3 regions of the Marinobacter sp. UBA5687 genome follow, and region 2 is predicted to be linked to each of the others. Evidence: predicted binding sites of a transcription regulator. Region 2 holds the regulator's gene; each other region holds the start of a gene.

Region 1 (6,747 bases), on a different contig from region 2:
AAGCTTACGCTGTCAGCAACGCCACTGGTCTGTGAACTCTGAACAGCGTTGGTTTCCGCGATGCCCGAGATCGCCCGGAAGAGCTTGTCGACCATGTGATGCAGCTCTGCGTTGTCATCCGACGCCGCCCGGGCCTGAGCCAGACGGGCCTCCATCTCTGCCATGCCTTCTTCCATTGTGGTTACGGCGCGCTGAGTTTCTTCCCGCACCCGATACAGACGCTCATCAATTTCCGTCGTGGCCTGGGCTGTCCGACTGGCCAGTTGCCGGACCTCATCGGCGACGACTGCAAATCCCCGCCCTGCCTCACCAGCCCGAGCCGCTTCTATGGCTGCATTGAGCGCTAGAAGATTGGTCTGGGCAGCAATGTCGTTAATCATTTCAGCCGCCTTGCCGATCTCGTCCGTGCGTTCACTCGCGGCGCGAATACCCTCGGCCGAACGCACGATAACGTCGCGAATGCTCTCGGTTTCACGGCTGACACGGGCAAACTGATCTTTGGCACGAGCCACCACATCTTCCATGCTAACTCGCATTTCCTGCGCTGTGGTCGAGGCATTTTCGATTTCGTTCTGCTGCAGATCAGCGCCCTTCAGCATCTGCTCTATGTCGTGTACCACCTGCTGAATCTTTTCATCCGCCTGGCGGTTCTGACCCACAAGGTGTTCACTGGCGGAGCGGGATTCACCCGCAAGACTGATGACCTGCCCCACCATGCCGTCGAGGGTATCCAGAAAGCTGTTCATCCAGCGCGCGAGATCCCCGCTCTCATCCCGCTTGGTCTTGCCGACATCGAGACGCTGGCGCAGATTCCCGCCTCCTTCGGCAATGTTCCGTATGACATCCGCGAGTGATGACAGGCTATCTGCCAATGGCTTGGCGGAACTTGCCCGGAAGATGACAAGCCCCAGGAGCGCAACCATCGCGTTCACGGAGGCTTCCAGCCACAGAGGAGCACCGCTTGCCGAAACCGCTACGTTGGCTGCCCAGATAAGCGCCATAAGGACCCCGAGCCGCGCCGTCAGTCGATAGCTGACCGAACGTTTCCGATACACCTCCTCCAGGTCGCCTTCACACATCATGCCCCAACGATCAGGAGACCCGGGTAACTGGAAGGTCACGCCCTTGCCAATCACCGGTATATGGCGATAGTCGGAATAGCCGGGGTACTTAACGTAGAGGTTTTCACCACGGGCCATGGTTTCCCGTACCCCCGGGTGCAACTGCCCCGTAGCCGGGTCGGTAAAACGTATTTCGAATTCGGTGTGTTCCCGAATCCGTACTGTACCGAAGCCCGTACGGATTCCGTCTTTGAGGTTGTCGCCGTGACTGAAGGTAGCGTCTTCAAACCGCGAGCGCGACAGGGCAACTCCCGGTCTGATCGATGGATCAAACTGACTGTCGATCATGAAAATGTAGTTGTCGCCAGACTCTTCAAAAATGTGCCCGGCCTCGCGCTGAATCAGGTCACTCATGACATCGTTCGGAACCCGGGCACAGACTGCCGCTGCCTGATTGCCAGCAAGAGCGACCGGCTGGTAGAACATCAGCGTGACATCGTCATGAAATCTGGAAGTTGTGGCACCAAGCTGCAAGGTGACCGGGTCACTGTAGGGCCCGTGGAGGAACCGCTCTCTCACCCCTCGTTGCACGGCCGCGGGCATGAGGCCTGCGGCTCCGTTTCTGCCGGTCACCGTCGAGGCGACAACAGAGCCATCTTCTTTCACAACGAAAAGCTCGGAAATTTCCCGGAGGCGCGTAACGGCCGAATCCAGTACCTCTGAAATGCTATCGTGTTCGCTACCCTCAAGTCGTGCCGCAAGCCCCTCAAGGAAGGCCCACTTGCCATTTGCCCAGTTAATCAGCGCTTCGCGACGGGTTTTCGCGATGCTCTCGAATATCTCTTCATTCGTTGCATATTGCTGGCGGTTCAAAAAACAGGACCATCCCATCCGCAACTTACCTGTGGCCCCAAACCAGGGCAACCAACCCCGCTCATCGGATGAAAGGTTCATGGAATCACTGCGTAAAGTCATAGCGCGCCTTCCTCAATCGGTACTGCATGCCTGCACTACAACGAGGTGGTGCAAACATACCTGCTTTCAGAAGGAAGCTAAGCAAAGAGCGGGCCTGAACCGGCGGACCGGTCAAAACCTGAAGGGAAGTAGCAACTGCCGGATTCAAACGATGAGAGAGGCGCACCATCGGGGTGCGCCATCAAAAATATGCACTAAAGAAGGGCGAGGCGCCCCTGGGCTCAGCGGGTCTTCAGATTCTCCAGAAACTCAGCCATTTCTGCTTGCATGTCGACAACACGTTGCCGCCATTCCGCCTTGTAGGCCGCAAACTCCTCGCTCAATTCGCCCAATTGCAGCTGGGCTTCGGCGGCGGTCGCGGTGCTCTCCGCAAGCGTCTTCAAGTTGACTTCAGACAACTGCTCCCGCTGGTCTTCAAGCCTGATTACCGTTTCGTTCAAGGTACGTCTGTCCTGCGGCGTTGCAGATGGGGTAGATTTAAGCGCTTCCCGCAGGGATTCAGACAGCTCTTCCAGATGCTGGCTCAGCTGGTCACCGTACTCTTCAGGCAACGCCGACATATCTTCATTCATACTCTGGGCCTGTTGCTGCAACTCCCGCCCCAGCCTCTCAAGCTCTACCGCCATCTCATCGGATTGATTTGCCCAGCGACTCTTGAGATCTTCACCCAGTTTTTCCAGCTGCCCAACAAGACTTCCCCAAACCGGGCCCTGTTTCAGGGCATCGCCGGTGCGATAATAATCCACCAGCCAGTCGTCACCTTTACGTACCAGATAGGTTAAGGACTCCGTGGCTTCGTTCTGGCCCTCCAGACCACTCAGGGTGGTGGTTACCCGGGCCAGATTGTCATCAATGACCACACGCCCCCACTCAATGCTCACGTTCTGCCATTGCTGTTCAAAACCATCGAATGCCGCTTCATCGACCAGGGTTGAATAATCTGCGGCCGCTTCAGCATCCTCTTCAAGTACAGCTTGCCAAAACGCTTCCGATACTTCCTGGGGCGATTCCGGGCGACTGCACCCTGTCGCCATGAGTACGGAAAACACCAGAAAAGGAAAAAGTACATATTTCATTGATCAACCTCATCGATCGCTCGGGAACAGTGACCCGGATTTTACATCAGGTGAAGGACAGCATTAGCGACGATTGCCCATCGTTAAGATATCGTCGTACTCCCACACTCTCACCACTGCACCGCCCGAAGTGATTCCGCTAATGGTCTCGAGCTCGTTGACCATGGCCGACGCTACGGCTTCCGCTTCAATCGCCCGATATTTTCTCAGTGGCCCGATCAACGCCCGATTCGCAACCGGCATGACGGCCACACCAAGAGCCTCGGCCGTTCGAGCCTCCTTGCGCTGCCCCAGCAACAGGCTCGGGTGGTAGATCGCAAGATAAGGAAATTTCAGCGCCCGGACATTGTCCTCAAGCTCTCCTTTGACTCGATTGTAGAAAACCGGGGATTGCGAAGATGCTCCGATGGCCGACATCAGAATCAATGCCCGTGCACCGGCGTTACGGGCCATCTGAGCTGCCTTCAATGCATAGTCATGATCGACCTTGCGAAAGGCTTCTCTGGAGCCTGCCTTTTTCAGGGTCGTTCCAAGGCAACAGATCAGGACATCCACCTGGAAAGCGTCAGGCTGAGCCTCCATCGCATCAAAATCCATGAAGCGCTGCTCCAGTTTCGGATTTTCCACGACCATCGACCGGCGAACCGGAGCGATCACAGTCGATATCTCCGGCTGCTCGAGGAGCTTCTCCACCACCATGCCTCCGGTCAGGCCGGTAGCGCCTAAAACCATCACCTTCATTCGGTGTCTCCCTGTGTTCATCGCTTCTGATTGGTTGCCGGATTGCGTAGGATGATACTCGTAAACACTCGAATCCGAGCTCTCAACACGTGCCACTATGCTGAAATTATCCAATGCCGTCGAACTGGCAGACTGGGAAATCCAGATTACGCAGATACGATCCCAGGGGGCCGGCGGTCAGAATGTGAATAAGGTTGCCTCTGCCGTACACCTCCGGTTCGACATCCTGCATTCCACCCTGCCGCCGTTTTACAAAGAACGTTTGATGGCATTGTCCGACCAGCGCATCAGTAAAGACGGCGTGATTGTGATCAAAGGGCAGTCTTTCCGCACGTTTGAGCAGAACAAAGAGGACGCGCTGAACCGACTCAAGACTCTCATTCAGGAGGCAGTAAAACCGCAAAAAGCCCGCCGGCCAACGCGGCCGACGAAATCCTCCCAACGGCGGCGTGTGGATAACAAAACCCGCCGTGGAGAGATCAAATCCCTGAGGGGAAAAGTAAAAACCTAAGCCAGCCCCTGCTCTTTCGCCAGGGCTGCTGCGGCCCGGGGACCGGTCCACAGAGAAGGGAGAATAATCAACGACACCGGAATGGCTGTGATCACAATGAACTGTTGCAACACCCCAATCTGACCGGCCCCCATATAGAGAAGAATCGCGGCCATCAGTGCCATGGCGCCACCCCAGAAAACGCGAATCCAGGGTTGCGGCTCGTCATGGCCGGCCCCCACCATCGCAATGGAGTAGCTCATCGAATCTCCGGTTGTCGCCACAAAGATGGTGGTCAGCAACAGGATTGCGGCCGCCATCCAGGTGCCTCCCGGCAGTGCCTGCGCAACCGTCAATGTGGCGACGTCAAACCGGAAATTGTTCAAAGCGTCGGTCAAATCAAACGTGCCGGACAGCTGATGGTATATGCCAGAGCCACCCAGCAACGTGAACCAGATGGTCGTGGCGATGGGTGCCAGTATGGCGACTGCCATGATGGTTTCACGGATGGTTCTACCCCGTGAGATTCTCGATACAAACACTGCCATCAAGGGGGTATAGCCAATAAACCAGGCAAAGAAAAACACCGTCCACCACTTCATCCACCAATCGGGCGCCGTCTGTGCTGTCATGGTCGCCATGGAAAAAAACGAGCCCAGATATTCGCCCATGGATTGCAGGTAGACATCCGTAAGGAATAGCGTGGGGCCAAACACAAAAATAACGCCGGCAATAACCAGCGCCAGGATGACGTTGAAACGACTGAGCAGCTGGATACCCCGATGCAGCCCGGTCATTGCGGATGTCATGTATACCCCTGCCAGCACAGCCAGAACCATGAGCTGAGTACCGTAGCCATCGGAGACACCGAACAGCTCATGCAATCCAAAGCTCATTTGTGTCGCCAGAAAGCCGATCGGGCCCACGGTGCCGGCAACCACTGCGATCACGCAGGCAGCATCCACCACTCCACCCAGGCGCCCGCTGACAACACGCTCGCCTAGCACGGGATAAAGCAGCGTCCGTGGCTGCAGTGGCTGCCCTTGTGAGTAGTGCGCGCGCGAGAGCACGATGGCCGTTAGTGAGCCAAGCACAGCCCAGGCTAGAAACCCCCAGTGCATAAATGACTGGGCAAGCGCAGGTGCAACGGCGGCAGGGGACGCTGCCTCGGTGTCGAACGCCGGCGGGGTGACCACAAAATGATAGACCGGCTCACCTGCTGCGAAGAAGACTCCGCCACCGGCCAGCAACGTACACATGATCATCGATAGCCAGCGGAACCGGCCAATCTCCGGCTCATCCAGCCCTCCAATCCTGGCCCGACCGGCACCGCTTACGCCCGTGGCAACCGCCACAAAAAACGTGAGCAGCAGGAACAGCTGGAAAAAAGAACCAAGATATTTTGCGGTCCACGAAAAACCGTGACCAATCAGGTCAGCCACGTAATCGGCATCGACAACAGAAGCACCAACAAACAGCAGAATAAAGCCAATGGTCAGAACCAGCACAACGGGATCACTGTCGCTCCAGACGCTCTCGCTTGCCTTGGGTTTAGGGATAGTCTCGGCGGTCATTGGGAATGGGTCCTTGGGGCAAAAAGGGCGCGACACTACCGGAACTCTTAAGCGATTGCACCCAACTACGGGGAATTACGAACCTGCACAGCTGCGGATCACTCAGCGGTTTGCCCACAGAATCTGTGGATAACTCTGTGCGAAGTCTCAGGACAGGTTCGCCCGACCCTCGTCATCCCTGGGGCGCCCAATGTTGGAGGCAATTTGATCAGGTTGTCCGATTCCGCCAACGGGGCCTGACAAGCTGACGCAAATGAGCTCAGAAATTCAAGGCGGCTATGGCACGATGAAAACTCAGCCACGCTCTGAAAGAGGTGATTCATGATTGGCTTTCCGGTCGCCCTGATTTTTGCCAACGGCGTTGAATGGTATGCCCATAAATACATCCTCCACGGGACCCCACGGCCGGGAAAACCCAGATACAGCCCGGTACCGAAGTCCATGAAAAGCCACTGGCAGCATCACAAGATCGTGCGCACCACGGATTACCGCGACGAAGGCTATGAAGAAGGGTTTTCCAACTGGCGCACCCGGAACGAAGTCACCTCCCTGCTTGCGCTCACTGCGGTTACCTCTCTGGCGCTACCGGTAGCCCCGTTTTTTACACTGGGCACCTACTACGCGGCTGGCCGGTACTTCTATGTGCACCGGCGCTCTCACCTGGAACCCGAGTGGGGAAAGAAGGCCATTCCCTGGCATTACGATCACCATATGAACACCAATCAGGACGCCAACTGGTGCGTCACCCGTCCCTGGTTCGACTACATCATGGGGACCCGTATCAAAGCAAATCCGGAGCTTGCCGAGTCCAACCCTTTGGGTATCAACCT
Region 2 (6,747 bases):
CCAGGTTTTTATCCAGGTCGGTTTCCTCACCGTGCATCACCAGGTTCACTTCTTTTTTCAGGCTTCGGGCCAGATCACGCACCACCCTCGGGAAACGGCCGAATACTTTCTTGATCGGCTGCATCCGTGTTTGCATGACGGCAGCCTGAAGATCCGTAGTCACTACGTCGAGGTTGGCCACCGCCTTGTGCATGTGTTCGTCTTCGCTTTCGGAACCCAAACGCTGCAGGCGGTTCCGTACCAGCACCAGTTCGCCCACCATGTTCATGATGTCGTCCAGGCGCTTGGTATCTACCCGAACCGTGGTTTCACCAGCGGGTGCGGCCTCACGGGCAGGCGCGGGCGCAGAGGCCGGCTTGGCAGCGGCCGTGCTCTCGGCTTTGGCTTCTGCTTTCTTTGGTTCCGGGGCCGGTTCGGCCTTGCCGGATGGAGCAGGCGCCGGTTTGGGCTCGCTGTCGGAAGACCCGGCACTTGGGCCGGCGCCCTTGCCATGCAGTTCGTCCAGCAGGTTCTCGAATTCGTCGTCGGAAATCAGATCGGCGTCAGCGGATGATTTTTCTGAACCACCGCTGGTGCTGGTATCTGCCTTGGCTGTTTCCTCTTCCGCAGGCGCGCCGGCAAACTGGCCCTTGCCGTGGAGTTGATCCAGCAAGGCCTCAAATTCGTCGTCGGTAATTTCATCACTGTCTGAGCTGCCGGCGGATTCAGCCGGATTGCTCACCTGCTCGTTGCCGGCCGGTTTCTGGCCGTCGGATTTTTCATCCGCCAACGCGTCCAGCAACTGCTCGAATTCTTCGTCAGTGATATCGCCCTGGTCCCCTTGCTGCCCGACCTCCGCAGACGACGGCTCCGGTGCCGGGGTTGGCGCTTCCGCCGCTGGTGCATCCTCTGACTCGGGTTTGGCGAGGGCGTCCAGGGCTTCGATCAGTTCGTCCGGCGCGGGCGTTGGTTCTTCCCGGTTTCGAACTTCTTCGAACATGGCGTTAACGTTGTCCAGCGCCTCCAGAACCACGTCCATCAGTTCCGGAGTGACCTTGCGCTTGTGATTCCGGAGAATATCGAACACGTTCTCTGCCGAGTGGCAGCAGTTAACCAGTGCCTCCAGCTGAAGGAAGCCTGCGCCCCCTTTCACGGTATGGAAGCCACGGAAAATGGCGTTCAGCAGATCGCTGTCATCGGGATGCTGCTCCAGATCCACCAGCTGCTCCGACAACTTTTCGAGTATCTCGCCGGCTTCTACCAGGAAGTCCTGCAGGATCTCTTCATCAGCATCTAACGCCATGCGTCACCCTCTTTATTATCAGAATCCGAGACTGGACAGCAGATCGTCCACATCGTCCTGTCCCGAAACTACATCTTCCCGCTCATCGGCCTTGATCTGGGGCCCTACCCCTTTTTCGGCCGATTCTTCTTTTTCTTCAATCTGGTGCACCGTGCCGGTCAGCTGATCCACGTGGCTGGCCATCACTACCAAGCCAAGAAGATTGTCTTCCACTTCTTTCACCAAAGCGGTGACCTTCTGGATAACCTGGCCAGTAAGATCCTGGAAGTCCTGAGCCAGCAGGATTTCCGACAGATTCTGGTACAGACTGTCAGAGTCTGTGGTCAGGCCGGCGAAGAACTTGTCGATGCGACCATACAACTCGCGAAACTCCGCAGGTTCCATTTCACGGCGGCGCAGACGCTGCCACTCGTCCCGCAAGGCAACCGCTTCATCCCTCATGGAATGAGCCACGGGCATGCTTTCCTCGACCAGGTCCATGGTGCGGTTCGCTGCCTGGCTGGTCATCTGCACCACATAGGCCAGACGGTCAGAAGCGTCGCTCATCTTCGACAGGACTTCTTTCTGCTCGGCATTACGCGGGTCTATCTGGAAGTTCCGGATTGCCTCATGGAGGCTGCGGGTGAGTCGGCCCACTTCCCGGTACAGACTCTGATCGCGAACCTCGCTCAGTTCATTGATCAGGGTCATCGCCTTGGCATAATTCCCGGCGTTTACATTCTCAGCCAGGTCGGAGGCCTGCTTTTGCAGTTTCTCCGCCACCTCCGGATCAAGGCCCTGATGGTTCTGTTTGGTATCACTCATGGCGAGCCATCCGACCTCTGGTTACTGGATTCGTTCGAAGATTTTCTCGATCTTTTCCTTGAGCACGGCTGCCGTAAAAGGCTTGACCACATATCCGTTTACCCCGGCCTGAGCCGCGGCCACGATCTGGTCCCGCTTGGCTTCTGCCGTCACCATCAGAACCGGCAGGTTCTTCAGGTTTTCGTCAGCGCGGACAGCTTTGAGAAGATCAAAGCCCGACATGCCGGGCATGTTCCAGTCAGTCACCAGGAAGTCGTACTTGCCGCTTCGGAGCATGGGCAACGCCGTGTTGCCATCATCGGCCTCATCTGTATTGGTGAAGCCAAGATCTCGCAGCAGGTTCTTGATGATTCGTCGCATTGTGGAGAAGTCATCCACAATGAGAATTTTCATGTTCTTGTCCAATGGGACCTCCAGTCAGTAACACCCGGAATTCATTCAGCCTTTTTGAAAGTCTAGCAGGCTGCTACCTTAACTGCTTATTGTGTGGTGTTTGCGCACGTTGTAAAGCATCGGTTACCAAAAGCTACACAGCCTGCTGAAAGAGAAACACAGCACCCGGCCGATCAGTCGTTGTCGTCATCCCGCCACTCGGCCAACCGGCTGCGCAGCCGCAGTGCCGCCTGGCTGTGAATCTGGCTTACCCGGCTCTCACTGACCCCAAGCACTGCGCCGATTTCCTTGAGGTTCAGTTCTTCCTGGTAATACAGGCTCAACACCAGCTTTTCGCGCTCAGGCAACTGCTCGATGGCGTCCGCCAGACTGCGCTGGAAAGCGCCGGAAGCAATACCGTCCAGCGGATTATCGCTGGCCTCTGCTTCTTCTATCGGCAGCTCGCCGGATTCATTGAGCTCATCAAGGCTAAAAAGTCGGCCACTGTTGGCGTCGGCCAGTGAAGCGTGATATTCGTCCAGACCAATGCCAAGCTCTTCAGCTACTTCGGCATCCTGGGCCTCGCGCCCGGTACGATCTTCCACTTGTTTGATGGCACTGGCGATTCGCCGGGCATTACGATGCACTGAGCGGGGCACCCAGTCGCCTTTGCGGATTTCGTCCACCATGGCGCCACGGATGCGAATGCCGGCATAGGTTTCAAAGGTCGCACCCTTGCCTGAAGAGTAGCGCTGCGCAGCCTCCAGCAGACCAATCATACCGGCCTGCATAAGGTCTTCGAGCTGCACCGATGCAGGCAGTCGGGCCATGAGATGAAGGGCGATTTTCTTGACCAGCGGCGCATGCTCTTCAATCAGGGCTGAAGGGCTCCTGGCGCCGGCCTGATGGTAAATTCCCAGATTTTTCGCCAATGTCATGTATCCGGTTTTCTTGTAGGACTGGATTCAGATCAGACTTCGACGAGCCGCTCCACGAAGAACTCGAGATGCCCCCTGGGAGAGGACGGCAAAGGCCAGCTGTCCACTTTTTCGGCCAGAGCCCGGATAGCCAGCGAGGCTTTCGCCCTCGGATAGGCATCCAATACCGCTTTCTGCCTCTGAACGGCTTTCTTGACGGCCTCGTCGTAAGGCACGATACCTACATATTGTAGTGCCACATCCAGGAAACGCTCGGTGACCCGGGTCAGTTTTTCAAACAGATGGCGGCCTTCCTGCTCATTGCGGACCTGGTTTGCCAGGATGCGGAAGCGGTTGGTGCCGTAATCCCGATTCATCAGTTTGATCAGGGCGTAAGCATCGGTAATGGAAGTAGGTTCGTCGCAGACCACCAGCAGAAGTTCCTGCGATGCCCTCAGGAAGCTGACCACCGATTCAGAAATACCCGCGGCGGTATCCACAATCAGAACGTCAATCTGGTCGCCCAGCTCACTGAAGGCATTGATCAGGCCGGCATGTTCCATGGCGCTGAGCTGGGTCATACGCTGGGTGCCGGATGATGCCGGAACAATCTTGATGCCACCAGGGCCATTCACCAGCACATCTTTCAGATCACAATCGCCGTTGAGTACGTCTTGCAGATTTCGATTGGCGGTAATGCCAAGCAACACATCGATGTTGGCGAGCCCAAGATCCGCGTCCAGCAAGACAACCCGGCGCCCCTTCTGGGCCAGGGCGATACCTAGGTTGACCGAAACATTGCTCTTGCCGACACCGCCCTTGCCGCCGGAAACCGCAATCACCTGAACCGGATGTGGTCTGCTCATACTGTTATCAGTCTCTTACTACGTTCTTGTACGGGCACGCGTGCCGGTGTTTTATTCTGTCGCTGGCGAGGCTCAGGCACCTTCGGCTATTGCCTGCGCGCTCTGCACGGCCCTGAGCCTTTCTACGCCCAGACGCACCAGCGGGATAGCCTCCGCCCTTTGGAGATCTTCCGGTATCTTCTGGCCATCGGTGTACCAGGCCACCGGCAAGCTGGTCTCCATAACGAATCCGAGCGCTTCGCCCAGGGTCAGGGCTTCATCAATCTTGGTCATGATGCAGCCTGCAAGGTTTGCCATCTTATAGCAATGCCACACGGATTTCATGATACGTGGCTGACTGGTGGCAGAGACCACCAGATGTGTACGGATATTGTGATCGCTGCGAGCCAACTCCGCCAGTTGTTCCTGGTAACCACGGTCGGCACTGGTCAGGCCGGCAGTGTCAATCAGTACCAGGTGCCTATCCGACAGTTCATCAAGAATGTCATCCAGGGAATGGCTCTCATCCACCACCCGCACGGGCACATTCAGGATTCTGCCGAACACAAACAGCTGCTCATGGGCGGCCACACGGTAGCGGTCGGTGGTCACCAGGGCCAACGAATCCGGGCCATGCTCCAGCACATAGCGAGCCGCCAGTTTGCCAATGGTGGTGGTTTTGCCAGACCCGGTCGGCCCGACCAGGGCATAGATCCCCCCGGCATCAAGCCAGTCTTCGCGACCGGTGCGAACGCCGGTCGCCAGCATTTTCAGTGACTGCTTCCAGCCATCTTCCAGGCGCCCGGCCCGGTGCCGTCGGGACAGAGAGCCGGCCAGCTCCGCGCCCAGACCGAACTCCTGCAGCCGCTCGGCCAAGCGTTGCTGAACTGCGCTGTTACCGGCCGGCGTGGCAGTCGCAGCCTTACCACTGACCAGATCACGCAGAGAGCTGATTTCGGCACGCATACTGGCCAGTTCATCGGCATAGCCACCGGCGCCTGATTCGCTACCCGCAACCGGCTTTGCCAGCGCTTCATCACTGAGACGTGACGCCGGAAAATCGGCCGTCTCGAAAGATAAGGACGACGCCACGCCACCTGAGGCGCCACTTCCTGCGCGCTTTTCCCGAACCTCACGAATGCGACTGCGGGACCGGTTCAGCTCCTCTTCCAGCCGACGATGCTGCTCCGCCTGCATCTCGGCCAGCCGGGAGCCGTTGGTGGCTTCAACCGCCCTTTCGCCCAGACGCTGGCGCGCCATGTTTTCGTCGTAGTCGAGTGCCGTCACGATCTCAACGCCACCATCAACGCGGCGGTTAGACAGAATAACGGCATCCGGCCCCATTTCGTGGCTTACCTGCTTCAGGGCCTCAGCCATGGACTGCGCAAAAAACCGTTTTACTTTCATGCTGTTTCATCCTCCCACCGGCAAGCACTCTGGCTTTCCGCGATGCTCCGTCGGTTTATTGACCCACAGAAGCGACTATCGTGATCTGTTTGTTATCCGGGATTTCCTGGTAAGAGAGCACATGCAAACGCTCTACCCCGTAGCTGGCAAACTTCGCCAGTACTGGCCGCAAGGGCCCCGAAACCAGCAGGATGGCGGGCTTGCCAAGCATTTCCTGGCGCTGCACGCTGTCCTGAAGGGATCGTTGCAGCTTTTCCACCATGTTGGGCTCAAGCACCAGACCAATGTCATCCTGACCGCCGGATTGTTGACTCTGCTGAACAGACTTTAGCAATAACTGTTCCAGGTCTGGATCCAACGTGATAACAGGGATTTCGGCGTCGTTGCCACAAATACTTTGGACAATCATCCGGCGCAGCGCCTGGCGGGCTACTGTGGTCAGTACTTTCGGGTCCTGACTCTTTGGATGCACGTTCACGATGGCCTCGGCAATGGAGCGCATATCCCGCACCGGCACTTCTTCTTTCAGCAGGTTCTGCAACACTTTCAACAGGATGCTGATGGAAATCGTGGTCGGCACGAGTTCCTCCGCCAGCTTGGGCGAAATCTTCTCCAACTGGTCCAGCCACTTCTGGGCTTCTTCGTGGCCAATCAGCTCATGAGCGTGTTTCTGCAGGATCTGATTGAGGTGCGTCGCCACCACGGTACTCGCATCAACTACGGTGTACCCCAGGGTCTGGGCCTGATCTTTCCTGTCGGACTCAATCCAGATGGCGTCCAGGCCGAAGGCGGGGTCCTTGCCGGCAATGCCTTCAACTTTGCCAAACACCTGCCCCGGATCAATGGCCAGCTCCCGCTCCGGATGGATCTCGGCCTCGGCAATGGTCACGCCCATCAGGGTAATCCGGTAGACGTTCGGCATAAGATCCAGATTGTCGCGAATGTGCACCGAGGGCATGAGGAAGCCCAGATCCTGCGAAAGCTTCTTACGAACCCCCTTGATCCGACTGAGCAATTGCCCACCCTGGGATTTGTCTACCAACGGAATCAGGCGGTAGCCTACCTCCAGCCCGACAATGTCCACCGTGGCCACGTCATCCCATCCGAGCTCGCGGGTTTC
Region 3 (6,747 bases), on a different contig from region 2:
TGACCTGAGGCATATCTATTCTCCTGCTCAGAGGTGCCGGAAACCAGATGCCCGTCGTAGAGGGGAACCCTTGCCGGCGGAAATTCGTTAAATTGCCGTTTTGCTGTGTGTAAAGCGAATGGTGTGCCAGGTTTGCAATTGCGCATTTAAGGTTTTGTTATTAAATGTTTATTTTCAGGTTTTTTTGCTGGAGGGATATGGCGGTGCCGAGTTGTTGGCGGTTTCTAACGGAATAAAGTTGCCGGTTTTACATTCCTTTACAAAATCCCGGAGATTTTTTTCTAAAGCAATCGGGTGGAGTGCCGTTAAGTGGAGTAACAGGGTGGCGCTCCCAAACAAACGAGAACGGGCGCCAGACCTCTTCTATGAAATAACGACATCGGTCGAAGGAGAAGCATTATGGCTCTCGGTATCAATACCAACGTCGCCTCACTAGGTGCACAGAATCAGTTAGGGAAGTCCCAGAATCTTTCCAACCAGGCGTTGGAGCGTTTGTCATCGGGTCTGCGTATTAATTCGGCCAAAGATGATGCTGCGGGGCTTGCGATTTCAACTCGTTTTCAGTCCCAGATTAGCGGCCTGAATGTCGCTCAGCGTAATGCCAATGATGGTATCTCCCTAGCGCAAACCACTGAAGGTGCCTTGGATGAGATCACCAACAACCTGCAGCGAATTCGTGAGCTAGCGGTTCAGTCTGCTAACGCGACCAACACTGCATCGGACAGGGCGGCGCTTGATGCAGAGGTTCAGCAGCGGATCAAGGAAGTTGATCGCATTTCCACCCAGACAGCGTTTAATGGGTTGAAGGTTCTGGACGGAACCTTCGGCGAGCAGCAGTTTCAGGTTGGTGCCAACGCAGGTGAAACCATTGGGATTAATCTCGGGACTGGCACGCGTTCCAGTGCCATTGGTGGAGTTGCTGAGGCAGCGTTGAGCGTTAATTATTCTGGTACCAATGCTTTCGCAAGTGACTCAACTCTCTCAATCACTGTCGGTTCCAATACGGCTCAGGTTATTAAACTTGATAGCGATGTGGACAGTGTGCAAAAGCTGGCGGATCGCATTAATGAAACGCTCGAAGGCGCTGTTGCTGTCGTAAACGATGCAGGTACAGATGTAGATATTGTGTCTTCAGAGGCGCTTGCAACCACATACACGGCAGGTGCTGGAACCGCGTCCATGATCACTGATGTTGCAAGTCAGGCTGTTGCCGGGAGCTTGGACGGTGAGGACGTCACTAACGTTGAGAACGCAAACAAAATGATCGCAAGAATCGATGCGGCTCTTGGTTCTGTGAATGATTTACGCGGAGATCTTGGTGCAGTTCAGAACCGATTTGAGTCGACGATTGCGAACTTGGCAACGTCGGTTGAGAACCTTAGCGCATCTAACAGTAGGATTCTTGACGCAGATTTTGCTGCAGAAACAGCGAAGTTGTCTAAATCTCAAGTGCTGCAGCAGGCAGGTATCTCGGTATTGGCTCAGGCGAATGCCCGCCCGCAGCAGGTTCTGTCGCTCCTGCAATAAGCGGTATCAGGTTAGCAGAGCGGCAGACCTAGTGGCCGCTCAAACCGCAAACGCTTAGCAAAAGCTTGATTTCAGATTAGTTTATTCTTGTAGGAGATGCATCATGGCTCTAGGCATCAACACCAACGTAGCATCGCTGACGGCTCAGAACCAACTGGGCAAGTCGCAAAATCTTTCAAATCAGTCACTTGAGCGGTTGTCATCAGGTTTGCGCATTAACTCTGCTAAGGATGACGCAGCAGGTCTGGCTATCTCAACCCGGTTTCAATCCCAGATTAGCGGCCTGAATGTTGCTCAACGAAACGCCAACGACGGTATTTCTCTGGCGCAAACCACTGAAGGTGCGCTAGATGAAATTACCAACAACCTTCAGCGAATTCGTGAACTGTCAGTACAGTCTGCCAACGCGACCAACACAGCATCGGATAGAGCGGCGCTTGATGCAGAGGTGCAGCAGCGAATCAAGGAAATAGACAGGATTTCAACGCAGACTGCGTTTAACGGTCTTAAGGTCTTGGATGGCACCTTTGGCGAACAGCAGTTCCAGGTTGGCGCAAATGCTGGCGAAACCATCGGGATCGATTTGGGTGCGGGTACAAGATCCAGTGCTATCGGTGCTATCCGCACGCAGGAGTTTACCGTGGATTTCTCGGGTACCAACGCTGTCGCGAATGATAGTACCCTCGCATTTACCGTCGATGGTAACGCTCAGACAATAACCTTCACTGGGTCAGAGGATTCTGTTGACGACTTGGCGGCCACAATCAATGATCAGTTGACTGAGCCGGCTTTTGCGTCAGTCGTCGACGGTCAGCTCAAGATCGTTTCCGAAAAAGATTTGGGCGCTGCGACTTATACCGCAGGTGGTGGTACGGGGACGGTCCTCAATAACGCCGCCGCAGCCAATACAGCGACCAGTAGCATCGAATCTGCGGACGTGAAAACTGTGGGTGCCGCAAATGAGATGATTCTTCGGATCGACGCCGCAGTCACCGCGGTAAACTCTCTGCGCGGGGATTTGGGTGCGGTGCAAAACCGTTTCGAGTCCACCATCGCCAACTTGGGTACGTCTGTCGAAAATCTCAGCGCCTCCAACAGCCGTATTCTTGACGCTGACTTCGCGGCAGAAACTGCCAACCTGGCCAAATCCCAGGTACTGCAGCAGGCCGGTATCTCCGTCCTGGCTCAGGCGAACGCCCGTCCGCAGCAGGTTCTGTCCCTCCTGCAGTAAGGGGCTAGCGGTAACAGCCGGAACCTTCGGGTTCCGGTTTTCCGCCGTTTGAGGATAGCGAGGTAAAGCTATGAATGACGTTAACCTGAACAACCCGAACCTGAAGCTGGTGAATGTCAGTGACCGGGGGCCGGTGAAGGCACTGTCGTCATCTCAGGCCGAGGGCCGGAATGCCCCTGACCTTGCTGCTTCTTCTGCCGGTGCTCGCCAGGTTCAGAATACCCAGATTGCCAACGAAGCCTCCAAAGCGGAACAGCTCAAGGAGCGCAACGACGCGCAGCGGGAGGATCTGGACCAGGCGGTCAGCCAGCTGAACGATTTTGTTCAGAATGTGCAGCGGGATCTGCAGTTTGAAGTGGATAACGACATGGGCCAGACCATCGTAAGGGTGGTTGATCAGCAAACCCAGGAAGTGATTCGCCAGATTCCGGATGAAGTGGCTTTGAGGTTGGCAGAAAAATTGCAGCAGGACGAACCGCTGACGTTGTTTAACATCAAAGTGTAAAAGCTTGCCGCTTTTGCGCGGATGACCACAGCGGTATTTCAGCACCGCCGCACCTGAGAAGGTCCGGCGGTGCTCTGCGTTATGGCAGCACCGGGTTTGATTAGGGGCTATGCTTGGTTTAACGCGTTGTTACAATTTTTTGCGCCAGTAGGGCAAAGTTTTGCCGCTTCCGGCCGATACATAGTTCAGTGAAAACATTGGCCCCCTTGAGGAGGCATGGTTATGGCAGGTATATCATCGTTGGGGATTGGTTCCGGGGTGCTGAACTCGGATCTGGTGGATCAGTTGGTGGCCGCAGAGCGCAAGCCTACTGAAACCCGCTTAACCCAGAAAACCCAGCAAGCCGAGGCGCTGTTATCCGCCTATGGCAAGCTGCGCAGTGCCGTAACCGAACTTCGTTTGCCAATGCGGCAGTTAAGTTCACCGGATAATCTCAAGGCCTTCTCTGCGTCTTCTACCAATGATGATATCGGTGTTTCTGTAGATTCCACCAAGGCAAGTCGTGGCACTTACAGTGTGGAGGTCACCAGTCTTGCCTCTGCTCAGGCGCTGGCTTCTCGGGATGTGTTTGCGGATCGTGACGCTACCAGCGTTGGGCAGGGCACTCTGGAGCTGTCGGTTGGTGACAAAATCACGAATATCACCATAGACAGCAGCAATGACACGCTTCAGGGCCTGGCGAACGCCATTAACGAAGCGGATGCCGGCGTTTCCGCTGGAATCATCGATACCGGGAGTGGTTATCAGTTGGTGCTGTCTGCAGACGAGACGGGTACGGCCAACGCCGTCAGTATTTCTGTCACGGGCGATACGACTGGCACAAATACCGACAACACCGGCCTTTCACGCTTTGCCTTCAACGCGGGAATGGATGCGGACTCCGGCCTGAAAGAAACTATTGCTGCCAGCGATGCGGTAATGAATATCAATGGTGTAACGGTTACCCGTTCCACTAACACGTTTGAAAATGTAATCGATGGCCTGACCTTTGATATCAAAGAAACTGGCACTTCTACTATCAAAGTCACTCAAGATTTTGGTGCTGTTGCAGACCGGGTTCAGGGCTTCGTTGATAAATTCAACGGCCTGCAGTCCACTATTGACAGTCTGGCGGGCTTTAATGCCGAAGCCGGTGTTGGCAGTTTGCTGACCGGCGACTCGACGGTTCGCACGATTCAGAGCCAGTTGCGGAATATTCTTACCCGTGTGGTACCCGGCATGGAGAACGCCAGTGTTAGGAGTTTGGCCGATGTGGGTATCACCACCAATTTTGAGACCGGTGGCCTCGAATTCGACCGGGCGAAGTTCGAAGAAGTACTGAAGGCCAATCCCGATGAGGTGACGGCTCTGTTTGCGGAGCAGGGGCGCACAACGGACAGTCAGGTGGAGTTTGTCCGCAGCGGTTTGAATACCGAGCCCGGTGAGTACGAGATCAATATCACGCAGGCTGCCACTCAGGGGCAGCTGGTAGCTGGTTCGGCACTCGGTGCTACGTTCGATATTACCGATGCCAATGATGATCTGGCCTTGACAGTGAACGGTGATATCACGGTGAACCTGAAGCTGACCCAGGGTAATGGAATTAGCCAGCAGGCGCTGCTGGACGATATTCAAGCTCAGTTGAACGCCAATAATGCGCTGAATGCAGCCGGCACCCGATTGCAGGTTGGCCTGGATGGTGGAGGAAAACTGACGTTCACCTCAGCTGACTATGGTAGCGATTCAAAAGTGGCCCTGGCATCCGCCGAAGATGCAGCCCTGTTTGGGCTGGATACTAACACCAGTACGGACGGCCTGGATGTGGCTGGAACTATTGACGGCCGGGCTGCGGAAGGCGATGGCCAGGTTCTTTTCCTTGGAACTGGGAACGGCGATGCTTCGGGGCTGCAGGTTCGAATTCTCGGTGATCAGACGGGTAATCGTGGTTCCATCACCTTCGTGGAAGGTGTGGGTGAGCGTACAGTTGATCTGGTAAGTAATATTGTCGGCGCAGACGGGGCCATTGAATCCCGTACAGACAGTCTTAGTCGCGAGCTTGAGCAGATTCAGGAGAGCCAGGTTCGTCTTGAGGAACGTATTGCTGCTTATCGTGAGAGGCTGGTGAGCCAGTTCACAGCGGCGGATTCCTTGATCTCGCAGTTGAACAGTACCCGGGATTACGTCACTCAGCAGTTGGCTGCGCTGGCGCCACAGAACAATCGAGAGTAATACGGTGAAACGAGGTTATTTATGAACGGTTTACAAGCGTACCAACGCGTTAACACCCAAACCAGCATCACCGATGCCGATCCCCACAAGCTCATCCAGCTGTTGTACAGCGGTGCCATTGAGCGTATCAATATGGCGAAGGCTAAGATGCAGGCCAAAGATTACGCCGGCAAAGCGCAGCTGCTGAACAAAGCCATCGAAATCATTGGCGGGCTGCGCTCGTTCCTGGATTTCGAGAAGGGCGGTGATCTGGCGCCACGGCTCGAAGCTTTGTACGACTATATGGAGCGTACTTTGCTGGAGGGCAGTGCCCGTAATGATATGGCGAAGCTGGATGAAGTGATTGAACTGCTGCGCTCAATCAAAGAAGGCTGGGACGGCATCCGCGAAGAAGTGGTAACCCAGCACTCCCAGGCCGCTGGCTAAACCAGTACTTTTGCCGTCCATGGCGCCCCTATCCTTTGGCAGGGTAGGGGCTTTATAGCCATTCCCCCCGCCATCCCGTACAATGTTGCCCTTCTTTTCAACACATCCATTCTGTTCAGTCTGGAGCAAGGGCATGTCTGATATTAAAAAGGTGGTGCTGGCCTATTCCGGTGGCCTGGATACTTCCGTCATCGTTCGGTGGTTGCAGGATACCTATAACTGTGAGGTGGTAACCTTTACCGCCGATATTGGCCAGGGCGAGGAAGTGGAGCCAGCGCGCGCGAAAGCCGAAGCGCTGGGCGTTAAGGAAATCTACATTGAGGACCTGCGCGAGGAGTTTGTGCGCGATTACGTGTTCCCGATGTTCCGCGCCAATACCATCTACGAAGGCGAGTACCTGCTGGGCACCTCTATCGCCCGCCCGCTGATTGCCAAGCGCCTGATCGACATTGCCAACGAAACGGGTGCAGACGCCATCTCTCACGGTGCTACCGGTAAAGGTAACGATCAGGTTCGTTTTGAGCTTGGCGCCTATGCCCTGAAGCCGGGCGTGAAGGTGATCGCTCCCTGGCGTGAGTGGGATCTGAACTCCCGCGAAAAGCTGCTCAAGTATTGTGAAGAGCGCAACATCCCCGTGGAAATGAAGAAGGGCAAGAGCCCGTATTCCATGGACGCCAACCTGCTGCACATCTCCTACGAAGGCATCAACCTGGAAGACCCCTGGGCGGAAGCCGAGGAAGACATGTGGCGTTGGAGCGTATCTCCGGAAGCCGCGCCGGACAAGCCCACTTACGTGGAGCTCACCTACAGGAAAGGCGACATCGTTGCCGTTGATGGTCAGGAAATGAAG

The links. The regulator FliA, encoded in region 2, starts transcription of late flagellar genes. The targets are predictions, from matches to a motif close to CTAAAGTTTNNNNNNNNNNNGCCGNTAA.
Region 1: a site for FliA is predicted at 2,133-2,160, ahead of B3Y70_RS01830 (methyl-accepting chemotaxis protein). Genes of this name have one in related genera too.
Region 3: a site for FliA is predicted at 3,416-3,443, ahead of fliD (flagellar filament capping protein FliD). Genes of this name have one in related genera too.

The regions. Positions count from the first base shown of each region.
Region 1 is NZ_DIHV01000017.1:49,393-56,139, forward strand. It holds gene B3Y70_RS01830 (methyl-accepting chemotaxis protein) at 1-2,036, opposite strand, end outside; gene B3Y70_RS01835 (hypothetical protein) at 2,258-3,112, opposite strand; gene B3Y70_RS01840 (NAD(P)H-binding protein) at 3,176-3,853, opposite strand; gene arfB (alternative ribosome rescue aminoacyl-tRNA hydrolase ArfB) at 3,951-4,364, shown strand; gene B3Y70_RS01850 (BCCT family transporter) at 4,361-5,917, opposite strand; gene B3Y70_RS01855 (sterol desaturase family protein) at 6,239-6,747, shown strand, end outside.
Region 2 is NZ_DIHV01000003.1:16,407-23,153, forward strand. It holds gene B3Y70_RS00205 (chemotaxis protein CheA) at 1-1,282, opposite strand, end outside; gene B3Y70_RS00210 (protein phosphatase CheZ) at 1,301-2,086, opposite strand; gene cheY (chemotaxis response regulator CheY) at 2,108-2,491, opposite strand; gene B3Y70_RS00220 (RNA polymerase sigma factor FliA) at 2,653-3,396, opposite strand; gene B3Y70_RS00225 (MinD/ParA family protein) at 3,429-4,241, opposite strand; gene flhF (flagellar biosynthesis protein FlhF) at 4,314-5,627, opposite strand; gene flhA (flagellar biosynthesis protein FlhA) at 5,683-6,747, opposite strand, start outside.
Region 3 is NZ_DIHV01000144.1:10,256-17,002, reverse strand. It holds gene B3Y70_RS15905 (flagellin) at 1-13, opposite strand, end outside; gene B3Y70_RS15900 (flagellin) at 400-1,527, shown strand; gene B3Y70_RS15895 (flagellin) at 1,631-2,758, shown strand; gene B3Y70_RS15890 (flagellar protein FlaG) at 2,829-3,263, shown strand; gene fliD (flagellar filament capping protein FliD) at 3,486-5,471, shown strand; gene fliS (flagellar export chaperone FliS) at 5,493-5,897, shown strand; gene B3Y70_RS15875 (argininosuccinate synthase) at 6,031-6,747, shown strand, end outside.